Linked DNA regions of Salmonirosea aquatica. The protein of the gene in region 3 interacts with the protein of the main gene of each other region in a pairwise test. Links are inferred from orthologs where the notes say so. Each region holds a gene or a part of one and is shown on either strand. Other genes may lie near its edges. The genes, in order: GBK04_RS16420, GBK04_RS20825 and dnaE.

Region 1 (3,095 bases), 2.0 Mb from region 3 along the record:
CCTCAACAAAGCCACTCAGATACCCGTCCAATCTTTTCAAAAAAAACTCAAAGTTGCCTTCATGGGCGAAAAGCTTCCCGCTGTCGATCGTCCGGTTATAGATATGGTAGAAACACTCATCTTCGAATTCGACGAAATAATGCTCGGTTTTAGCCATACATACTTTTGAGGTATAGGATTTGAGATTTGACAACTTTTTAAAAGTTGTCAAATCTAATGGAAACCAGCCAATGCGCTACATCCTCGGCGGATCAGTGCGTTAATTCTCAATCTATTCAATGTATCCAAACGACTATCAAATTTCCTTATAGTGTACAAGCCAACCCTATGGGGTCGCACTATTCCTTCTGACCATGATTAACTACCACAACAAACGCTTCCGCCCGGTCCAGAATACTGAAAACGGCGAAACTTCGGCGGAAACGATTTTCCTGTACCAGCAGGAAGGCACCCTGCTTACTTCTGAATATGCTGGCGGAAAAATAAAAAAAGGCCACCTGATCGGACTGGTCGACGAAGCGGGGAACATCGATATGCGCTACCATCAGGTTAACGAGCAGGGTGAACTGATGACGGGTACCTGCCAGTCGAAGCCCGAAATATTGTCCGATGGGCGGATTCGACTGCACGAAACCTGGCGCTGGACGTCCGGTGATTGTTCGCAAGGGCAGTCTGTTATTGAAGAGATCCGGTAACCCCAGCCAAGTAATTACGGTACACATAGGGGTACCTTGAACTCAAAAATCTTATAATTCATATCTCATAACTCATATCAAAATCTTACCTTTGCGGGCAATTTGTTGATACCGTTTCAATTAACTTAATTTTTTATTGCAATGTCCGCAGTAGCAGAGCAAACCCAGTTGTTGGCCGACCGCATCAATGCCCTCGAAGAATCTTCGACCCTGGCGATGACCAAGAAAGCCCGTGAATTGGCCGCCGAAGGCCACAAAGTCATCAGCCTGAGCGTTGGTGAACCCGATTTCAAGACTCCCGCCCACATTTGTGAGGCTGCCAAGAAAGCCATCGACGATGGTTTCCACGGCTACTCGCCGGTGGCAGGGTACCCCGACCTGCGCAAAGCCATTGCCGACAAACTGAAACGCGACAACAACATAGACTGGAAACCCGAGAATATCGTGGTATCTACGGGCGCCAAGCATTCCCTGGCCAATGTCATTCAGGTACTGGTCAATCCCGGCGACGAGGTACTGATTTTTGCACCGTACTGGGTAAGCTACTCGGAAATGGTAAAACTGGCCGAAGGCAAATCGGTGATCGTGGATGGTACCTTCGAGAATGACTTCAAGGTGACTCCCGAACAACTCGAGGCGGCCATCACGCCCCGCACCAAGATCGTAATGTACGCCTCGCCCAACAACCCGACGGGGTCGGTGTACTCGGAGGCCGAACTGCGGGCTTTGGCGGCGGTCATCGAGAAACATGAAAATATTTACGTGCTGGCTGACGAGATTTATGAATATATCAATTTTACGGACGAAGGCCATTTCAGCATGGGGTCTATTCCGGCGCTGAAAGACCGCGTCATTACCGTCAACGGCGTAGCCAAGGGCTTCGCCATGACCGGCTGGCGGATCGGCTTTATCGGAGCCGCCAAGTGGATCGCCGAAGGTGTGGAGAAATTGCAGGGTCAGGTAACGTCTGGTACCAATTCCATCGCGCAGAAGGCGGCCGTAGCGGCCTTCAATGGTACCCTGGAGCCTACCAGAGAAATGGCCGAAGCCTACGCTCGTCGCCGTGATTTGGTGGTAGGGCTTTTAAAAGAAATTCCGGGCTTCAAAGTCAATGTACCCCAGGGAGCTTTCTATGCCTTTCCGGATGTGAGCTACTATTTCGGAAAATCCGACGGCAAGAATCTTATCAAGGATTCGGACGATTTCTCGCTGTGGTTGCTCAACAATTCGTACGTATCCACCGTAGCCGGGTCAGGATTCGGAGCACCTAATTGCATTCGGATTTCTACTGCGGCCTCTGATGAAGCTCTGACCGAAGCCGTGCAGCGGATTAAGGAGGCGGTAGCTACCCTAAAATAGCGGTAGCATACGAGCCTAAACAGTAGACCATTCCTGATGCCAAGGCCCCGCAAGAGTTCGCTGCGGGGCCTTGTCTTTGGTGAGAAATAAAGTGAGACGCCGCAGAACGAATCAAACTTTGCGGTTTCTGCTTCTGTTATAGAGAAGTAAAAACAGAAGCAAATCTCCTATTGGTACCAACCGGTACGTTAGCCCAAAATCGCCGATCGTCGGTTCAAATTTTAGAATGAGCAAATATTATTTTTTAAAGGTAAAAGAGGTCATACACGAAACGCCCGATGCCGTTACCATCCATTTTTGGCACCCTTTCAACGAAGTAATCAAATACAAGCCGGGACAATTTCTGACGCTGCTCCTGCCTCAGGGCGATACCAAAATCCGCCGTTCCTACTCCATGTCGAGTTCGCCCTACACCGATGTATCGCTGGCCGTTACGGTAAAGCGGCTCCCGGGTGGTTTCGCGTCGGAGTACCTTACCTCGACGGTAAAGGAAGGTGACGTACTGGAAGTCATGGAGCCGCTGGGGCACTTCGTTCCCGAACTCGACGCAGACCAAAAACGTAGCGTTGTATTAATTGGGGCTGGAAGCGGCATTACGCCGCTGATTTCCATTGCGAAGTCGGTGCTGATGGTGGAGCCCGAGAGCGAGGTGTATCTACTCTACGGCAATCGGAATGAGAACAGTATTATTTTCAAGAACCAGCTGGATACTCTGAAAGCCAAATACGGTGAACGGTTCCGGTTGGTTTATACCCTGAGTCAGCCTTCCGCGGCGTGGGCGGGCGAAAGCGGGCGTTTGAATAAATCCCAGATTCTGAAAATAATGGAAGGGCTACCCAAGCCACCTCCCGCCAGGACCGATTACTACCTCTGTGGCCCCGACGACATGATGGAAGAGGCCAAACGGGCGCTGGACATTCTGGCCGTACCCGCTGAGCGCGTTCACAAAGAAAGTTTCCTTACCGCCACCACTGCCAAAGCCCACGGTGACGTGACCGAGGTACCCTCAGAAAGCGGTGCTGATTCGCCAGGCGACGATTC
Region 2 (3,084 bases), 970 kb from region 3 along the record:
ACTCAAATGATTCCATCCATAACATGGGGGTACCATGGGCACCCCCACTATAGTACAGCAGGCCGCTGTCGCGGGGTTGGCCCAGTTTGGGCGGCCATTGCAGTTCACCCCATTTGAATTCCAGCCGCAAATGGTAATTTTCAAAATCGGCCAGGGTATTGATGCCCCCGAAGGTTTCGCCCGAAATGCGCAGAGCCGGCTCACCATCCACTTTCACCACCGAGAACACCCGATTGGGATCTTTGTTCAGTCCAATGGGAACCCTTTTGGCCGATTTATCCTGGGTATAAGGCGCATCCAGGTAGGTTTCCCAGCCTTTCAAATTCTTACCATTGAAAAGGGACGTCCACTCTCCACGGCTTTTCGAAGGTTGGGCCGAAAGCGTAAGGCTTGAAAGCTGGATAATGCTGAACCAGAGAAGTAGCGATTTCATAAATAAGGGTAAGGAATGAAGGCAGCAGACCCGGAAAAAATGGGATCATATCATGGAAAAGGGTGCTTGAATCCTGAAAATACTCACTCAAAAGAAAGTATGCCGCTCAGATGCCCATTCTTTAACTCCTGAGAAGCATGTTTCTGAACCATGCTATGCCATTAAAAGCCAAAACCTCAGCCTCAGACGCATCATGCCAGTTTACTCTAAATTGAGAGGCCGGAGCATGAACATTAGTTTGAAAATCCCCCCTCCGGCCGTAACTTGCAGGCATGGATCATTTCGTTGTATCAGCCCGCAAGTACCGTCCCATCACCTTCGATTCAGTGGTAGGGCAGTCGCACATTACCACCACGCTTAAGAATGCCATTCGCACCAACCACCTGGCGCAGGCGTTCCTGTTTTGCGGGCCCCGTGGCGTAGGCAAGACGACCTGCGCGCGTATTCTGGCCAAGACTATCAACTGCCAGAATCTCAGCGATGACATCGAACCCTGCGGTGAATGTGATTCCTGCGTCAGCTTTCAGAATAACGCTTCGTTTAATATCCATGAACTCGATGCGGCTTCCAACAATTCAGTCGACGATATCCGGAATCTGATCGACCAGGTAAGGTACCCCCCGCAAACGGGCAAGTACAAGATTTACATCATTGATGAGGTACACATGCTCTCGCCGGCGGCATTCAATGCCTTTCTGAAAACACTCGAAGAGCCGCCGAGCTACGCTATTTTTATTTTGGCGACCACGGAGAAGCACAAGATCCTGCCGACCATTCTGTCGCGCTGTCAGATCTTCGATTTCAACCGGATACGTACCACCGACATTGCCGATCATCTGGCGCACATCGCTCAGAAAGAAAACATCGTCGCCGACCGTGAGGCACTGGAACTGATCGGACAAAAGGCCGATGGCGGACTGCGCGACGCCCTTTCCATGTTCGACCTGAACGTGACGTTCTCCCCCACCAACGAACTGACATACGCCGATGTGCTGGAAAACCTGCATATCCTGGATTACGACTACTACTTCAGGATCACGGATGCGCTGTTGAAAGGTAGCATTGCGGAATCACTGCTGCTGTTCGATGAAATCATCCGCAAAGGCTTTGACGGACATCTGTTCGTGGTAGGTTTGCTCGAACACTTCCGAAATCTGATGGTGTGTAAAGATCCTATCACCGTATCGTTGCTGGAAGTGACGGAAGCCGCCCGCACCAAGTACCTGGATCAGTCCCATCGGGCTACTCTGAGTTTTCTGCTCTCGGCGCTGAGTGTGGGAAGTCAGTGCGATATCCACTACAAAACTTCGAAAAACCAGCGGCTGCATGTGGAGCTATGTCTGATGAAGCTCGCCAAACTACCCGACTTGCTGGCGCTGCAGACACTTCCCACGACCAACGGACAGGCGGCCGAAGCCGAAAAAAAAAAAGTTGAGTCACCCGTTGCCCTGACGACCGAATCGGATGCGCCGGCATATGGGGCCAAGGTACCTACCCCCGCTACGCCCTCGGCTCCTCCAGCTCCCGCCGCCCCCAGCCGTCTGCGTAGTACGGCGCACATTGCCCCGGCTGCCGTAGGCGCTGCCACTTTGCCCGGAACGGACACTAAATCAGCGGCTTTGCCCAAGCCCTCGGCAACCGAGCCGGTCATCTTACCGGACAAGCTCCCACTCACCCTGGATAACGCGGTACATTTTTGGCAGGAGTTTGCGGAAAAGCGGCGTATCGAGCGTAACTCTTCCACCGAAGAAGTGACCCTCAACAGGGATTTTGCGCTCGAAAACCAGACTATTAAAATTGCTTTAGACAACGATTTGCAGAGAGATACCCTGACTGCCCTTCGAAACGACTTGATCTGGTATTTGCGGGAAAGACTGGATGCCCCTACCCTCTCACTGGACTTCCGGGTAGCTCCGCAGGAGGTGAAGCGGATGCCCTATACGGCACAGGAAAAATTCGCTTACCTGGCTGAGAAAAACCCCCATTTACAGGTACTTAAGGAAGCTTTGGGACTGGATACGGAGTTTTAAATTCAGTGGACAGTGAATTCCCTGTTGGCTATTCCTGATGCTCTGCTTTTCCTGAAAAGTAATGGTGTAGGTTTAGTACCTGCGGAATCAGGGCATATTCCAGGCCATTCTCAATCACAAAATCAGCCAGTTGCAGGCGGGCTTCATCCGTGATCTGCCGGGCTATAATCGCCCTAATTTCCGTTTCGGAGCGATGTGGGTCGCGCAGTTTCGTACGCTCAATGCGCAGCTCCACCGGCGCATCGACCACCACTACATAGTCCAGCGTATTCTTATCGCCTGCTTTGTTCATCAAGGCCGCTTCACGAACCACATAGGGTTGTTGGGCGTGAAGACGAAGCCATTGGTCGCTATCGGCAAAAACCCGCGGATGAATGATTTGATTGAGCTGTTGCAATAGTACAGGCTCAGTGAATACCCGCGATGCCACGTATGTCCGATTGTAGGTACCTTCGCTGGTGTAAGAATCCGGACCGAGCAGCGCAATTACTTCCTGCCGGATGATGGGGTTATGCTCAGCCAGCCAATTGGCCCGTTGATCGGCAGCATAAATGGGAATGCCCAGGCATGCAAAAATCCGGCACACTACGCTTTTACCTGAGCCAATGCCGCCTGTGACAC
Region 3 (4,386 bases):
TACGTCCATTTTGGCAATGACTGCCTTGCCTTCGTATTCACCGGCCAGTTGTTCCACTACGGGTCCGATCATCTTACAGGGACCGCACCATTCGGCCCAAAAATCCACGAGTACGGGTTTATCTCCCTGAATTAGTTCTTCGAAACTGCTGTCGGTCACTTCGAGTGCTTTTGCCATAATTGTAATTTCTAAAATTGATATATCTGTTTAGAGTATTAACCCAAACCCTCCCCGCAAAAGTTCCTGTCACGCCAGGCCTTCAATCAATTGAGCGAGAACTCCACACCCTCCAGTAATTTCAAACTATTGAAGAGTTCATTGGAAGCATCTACGCGATAGGTCCGGGAAACCATTTGTAACTCCACCCGGCTCTCCGGGTCAATCACCGACACACTTAATGCGCATTTTCCGGGATATACCTTCAGGGTTTCGTTGAGTGTTTCCACAAACCGAGTATCTATGGTATCCAGCGAGCATTTCATCTTCACTTCGTTGCACATTTTTTCCCGTATTTCGGTGAGCAATTGGATGTTGATGATCTTGAACTCAAACTGATCCTCATTATAGTACCGACTCTGCACTTTACCCTTGATGTACAGAAAACTACCTATCTGCAGGTAATTCTTAAGACGTACCATGTCATCGCCGCCCAGTAGCATTTCAAGCGAGCCCCGATAATCTTCGATTTTGAAAATCACAAAGGGACTCCCCCGCTTGGACATCCGTTCCTGCACACTCGTCACGATGCCTGCGATGTTTATCTCCTTACCGAGATAGACAGGATGATTCATTTCCTCGGGTACCTCCAACACCTTATCCAGGGTACAGGTGCAGAAATTGTCCATTTCCATCCGGAAGGTATCCAGGGGATGGCCCGAAATATAAAAGCCCACCACTTCCTGTTCGTGGCGGAGTTTTTGCAGATCGCCCCAGGCTTCCACATCGGGTACCTTAGGTTTAGCCATCAGGGCGTCGTTTCCACCAAATGCCCCAAAAAGCGAGGCTTGGGCCGATTCTTTTTCTGCATGGTAGTTGTTAGCGTACTTGATGAGTTTTTCGATAAAATTGGTGTTCTCCCCTGCTTCCTGCTCAAAGAACTGCGCCCGGTGTAGGTCTTCGTAGCAATCAAAAGCACCCGCATAAGCCAGGCTTTCCAGGGTTTTCTTATTGACCGTCCGCAAATTGATGCGGGTCATGAATTCGAAAATATCAGCAAAGGGACCGTTTTCGCTTCGCTCAGAAATGATCGACTCTACGGCCGCATCGCCGGTACCTTTGATACCCGCCAGTCCAAATCGGATTTCACCGCGCTTATTGACATTGAACTGCCGGTCCGATTCATTGATATCAGGCCCCAAAACAGGTATGCCGATACTTTTACATTCTTCCAGAAAGAAGGTGATTTTATCAATGTTTCCCAACGAACTTGTCAATACCGCCGACATATACTCGGCCTTGTAGTGCGTTTTGAGATAGGCCGTCTGATAGGCCACGAAGGCGTAACAGGTCGAGTGTGACTTGTTGAAGGCATAGGACGCAAATGCTTCCCAATCAGTCCAGATCTTGTTGAGTTTTTTCTTGTCCAGGCCGCGTTCTTCACCGCCATTCATGAAGTCACCCTTCAATTTGTTCAGGGTTTCGATCTGCTTTTTCCCCATGGCCTTCCTCAGGGTATCGGCCTGCCCTTTGGTAAACCCGGCCAGTTTTTGGGACAACAACATCACCTGCTCCTGATACACCGTGATGCCATAAGTATCACCCAGATACTCCTCTAACTCAGGTAAATCGTACTCGATGGGTTCGAGGCCATGCTTCCGCCGGATAAAGTTGGGAATGTACGCCAACGGCCCCGGACGGTACAGGGCGTTCATGGCAATCAAATCTTCAAATCGGTCGGGTACCAGATCGCGCATGTACTTCTTCATGCCGTCCGATTCAAACTGGAAAATCGCATTGGTTTCACCCCGCTGGAAAAGCTCGTACACTTTCATATCGTCCAGCGGAATTTCATCAATCTCGATCTCGATACCGTGATTTTGCTTGATCAGTCGAAGCGCTTCTTTAATAATGGTCAGGTTTCGCAAGCCCAGGAAGTCCATCTTGATTACCCCGGCATCTTCAATGATTTTCCCCTGATACTGGGTAATCAAAAACTCTGATTCTTTGGAAGTAGCGACCGGGATGATTTCGGTCAAATCACTGGGGGCGATGATGATTCCTGCCGCGTGGATGCCCGTGTTGCGTACGGTACCTTCGAGGCGTTGTGCTTCCTGAAGTACCTGGGCGGCCATATCTTTTCCTTTCGCTGCCGCCCGCATTTTCTTGACGTTTTCCATCTCGTCGTACGTGATGCCTTCTTTTTTCATCAGGCTCATGTCCCCATCCAATGGCGCATTGAAAATGCGATTCAGGGTCATGTTGTAAGCGGGCTTGTCGGGTACCAACTTCACCAGCGCATTGGCATCGGAAAGCGGATAGTCCATGACCCGTGCCACATCCTTAATGGCCGACTTGGCCGCCATGGTACCGTAGGTGACGATCTGTGCCACCTGATTGTAGCCATATTTTTTTACCACATAATCAATCACTTTCTGCCGACCTTCGTCATCAAAGTCAGTGTCGATATCGGGGAGTGAAATACGGTCGGGATTGAGGAAACGCTCGAACAGCAAATCGTACTTGATTGGATCGATATTCGTAATTCCCGTACAGTAAGCCACCACCGAACCCGCCGCCGATCCCCGGCCCGGCCCGATGAATACGCCCATCTTCCGCCCGGCGTCGATGAAGTCGGCTACGATGAGGAAGTACCCCGGAAATCCCATGCTGCGGATGGTCTGCAGTTCAAAATTCAGACGTTCTTCGATCTCGGCGGTGATAGTACCGTACTTTTTCCGGGCACCTTCGAAGGTCAGGTGTTTGAGGTACTCCCACTGGTTCAGCACATCGGCCGTCAGTTCCTTTTTGCCCGACATCTCGGACAGGGTATGGGTTTTGAATTGTTCAGGAATCGGAAAATTGGGCAGCAGGATATCCTTTTTCAGCTCCAGATTCTTGATCTTATCGACAATTTCGTTCGTATTGTCCAGCGACTCGGGCAGGTCATGGAACAGGGTCAGCATTTCGCTGGTGTTCTTGAAGTAGAACTGATCGTTGTAGAAGGCGAAACGAGATCCTTTAGGGATACCTACCTCGTCGTCGAAATCCTTGGCCGAAGGGGTACTTTTTTTATCACCCGTATTGATACACAGCAAGATATCGTGGGCATTCCAATCTTCCTGGTCAACATAATGTGAATCGTTGGAAGCAATGATCTTTACATTATGCTTCCGGGCAAATCGGACCAGTACCTCGTTGACAATCAATTGTTCCCGAATGTCGTGGCGCTGCAATTCCACATAATAATCTTCCCCGAACACATCGAGCCACCACTTGAACTCTTTCTCGCCCTGCTCCTCGCCTTTTTTCAAGATCGCCTTGGGAACCGACGCTCCGATGCAGCAAGTGGTGGCAATGAGCCCTTCGTGGTACCTCAATACCAGTTCCTTATCGATGCGGGGGTACTTGCCATACATGCCTTCAATGAAACCCAACGAACAGAGTTTCACCAGATTCTTGTACCCGATTTCGTCTTTGGCCAACAAAAGCTGATGATAACGGACATCCTTGTTTTCCTTGGTAAACTGCTGTTTGCGGCGATCCTCGACCACATAGAACTCGCATCCTACGATGGGTTTGATGCCCTGCTTGTTGCCTTCGGCCACGAACTCAAACACGCCGAACATATTGCCGTGGTCCGTAATGGCCACCGCGGGCATGTTATCGGCCTTGGCTTTTTTGAAGAGCTTTTTTATATCCGCCGCGCCGTCGAGCAGCGAAAATTGGGTATGGCAGTGTAGGTGTGAGAATTGCACTTTTGAATTTTGTCTTATGTGAAATGATTTATGTAATTATCGTGTCCGCTTCCGGTTCGTCATGGAAGATGTAGTTCAGGAAATCACAGTAAGGTTTGATAAGCGTAACGCCCTTAAGAACCTCGGGAATAAGATTTTTTGACAATACCTCCTTATCAGTGAAACGATGCGAAAAGAACAATTCTTTTCTTCGCAAGAGTTCTATTTCGGGATGGTCTTTACTGAATCCCTTCGGGGTAGTCTTGATGCTTTCACCGTGGATTTCGGGAAAATAGGTCCTAAAATCCTCAGCATGAATTATTTTTTTCAATTCAGCGGCATTGTAATCAACCTCCTGACGGTACTTAGCGAGTTGTGCCGCAGCCGGGCTCCACATACCCGCTCCTAAGAACGATTCATTGCCCGGCTGAATGTGCAGGTAGTAATCCACTCGGCCCGAATGTCGGCCCCCCGGCCCGAAGGCAGCACTAAA

Evidence for each region.
Region 1: the proteins of dnaE (region 3) and GBK04_RS16420 interact in binary tests that used the Escherichia coli proteins (3 or more experiments, as listed by UniProt). The link is inferred for Salmonirosea aquatica from one-to-one orthologs.
Region 2: the proteins of dnaE (region 3) and GBK04_RS20825 interact in binary tests that used the Escherichia coli proteins (3 or more experiments, as listed by UniProt). The link is inferred for Salmonirosea aquatica from one-to-one orthologs.

What each region holds. Positions count from the first base shown.
Region 1 is NZ_WHLY01000002.1:3,702,394-3,705,488, forward strand. What follows is about bases 6-2,945. They hold GBK04_RS16420 (pyridoxal phosphate-dependent aminotransferase), read left to right. Parts: upstream 6-836; coding sequence 837-2,054; downstream 2,055-2,945. Other genes in these bases: GBK04_RS16410 (transposase), read right to left, coding at 6-157; GBK04_RS16415 (avidin-fold protein), read left to right, coding at 354-695; GBK04_RS16425 (2Fe-2S iron-sulfur cluster-binding protein), read left to right, coding at 2,281-2,945. In the rest of the region: more of GBK04_RS16410, read right to left, coding at 1-5; more of GBK04_RS16425, read left to right, coding at 2,946-3,095. UniProt on the Escherichia coli protein: Shows aminotransferase activity with methionine and histidine as substrates, and to a lesser extent also with phenylalanine.
Region 2 is NZ_WHLY01000002.1:4,779,121-4,782,204, reverse strand. Bases 156-3,084 are described here. They hold GBK04_RS20825 (DNA polymerase III subunit gamma/tau), read left to right. Parts: upstream 156-705; coding sequence 706-2,463; downstream 2,464-3,084. Other genes in these bases: coaE (dephospho-CoA kinase), read right to left, coding at 2,492-3,084; GBK04_RS20830 (3-keto-disaccharide hydrolase), read right to left, coding at 156-433. Also shown: more of GBK04_RS20830, read right to left, coding at 1-155. UniProt on the Escherichia coli protein: Part of the beta sliding clamp loading complex, which hydrolyzes ATP to load the beta clamp onto primed DNA to form the DNA replication pre-initiation complex.
Region 3 is NZ_WHLY01000002.1:5,746,101-5,750,486, forward strand. What follows is about bases 64-4,294. They hold dnaE (DNA polymerase III subunit alpha), read right to left. Parts: upstream 3,915-4,294; coding sequence 264-3,914; downstream 64-263. Other genes in these bases: trxA (thioredoxin), read right to left, coding at 64-177; GBK04_RS24770 (DUF2461 domain-containing protein), read right to left, coding at 3,943-4,294. Outside these bases: more of trxA, read right to left, coding at 1-63; more of GBK04_RS24770, read right to left, coding at 4,295-4,386. UniProt on the Escherichia coli protein: DNA polymerase III is a complex, multichain enzyme responsible for most of the replicative synthesis in bacteria. This DNA polymerase also exhibits 3' to 5' exonuclease activity. The alpha chain is the DNA polymerase catalytic subunit.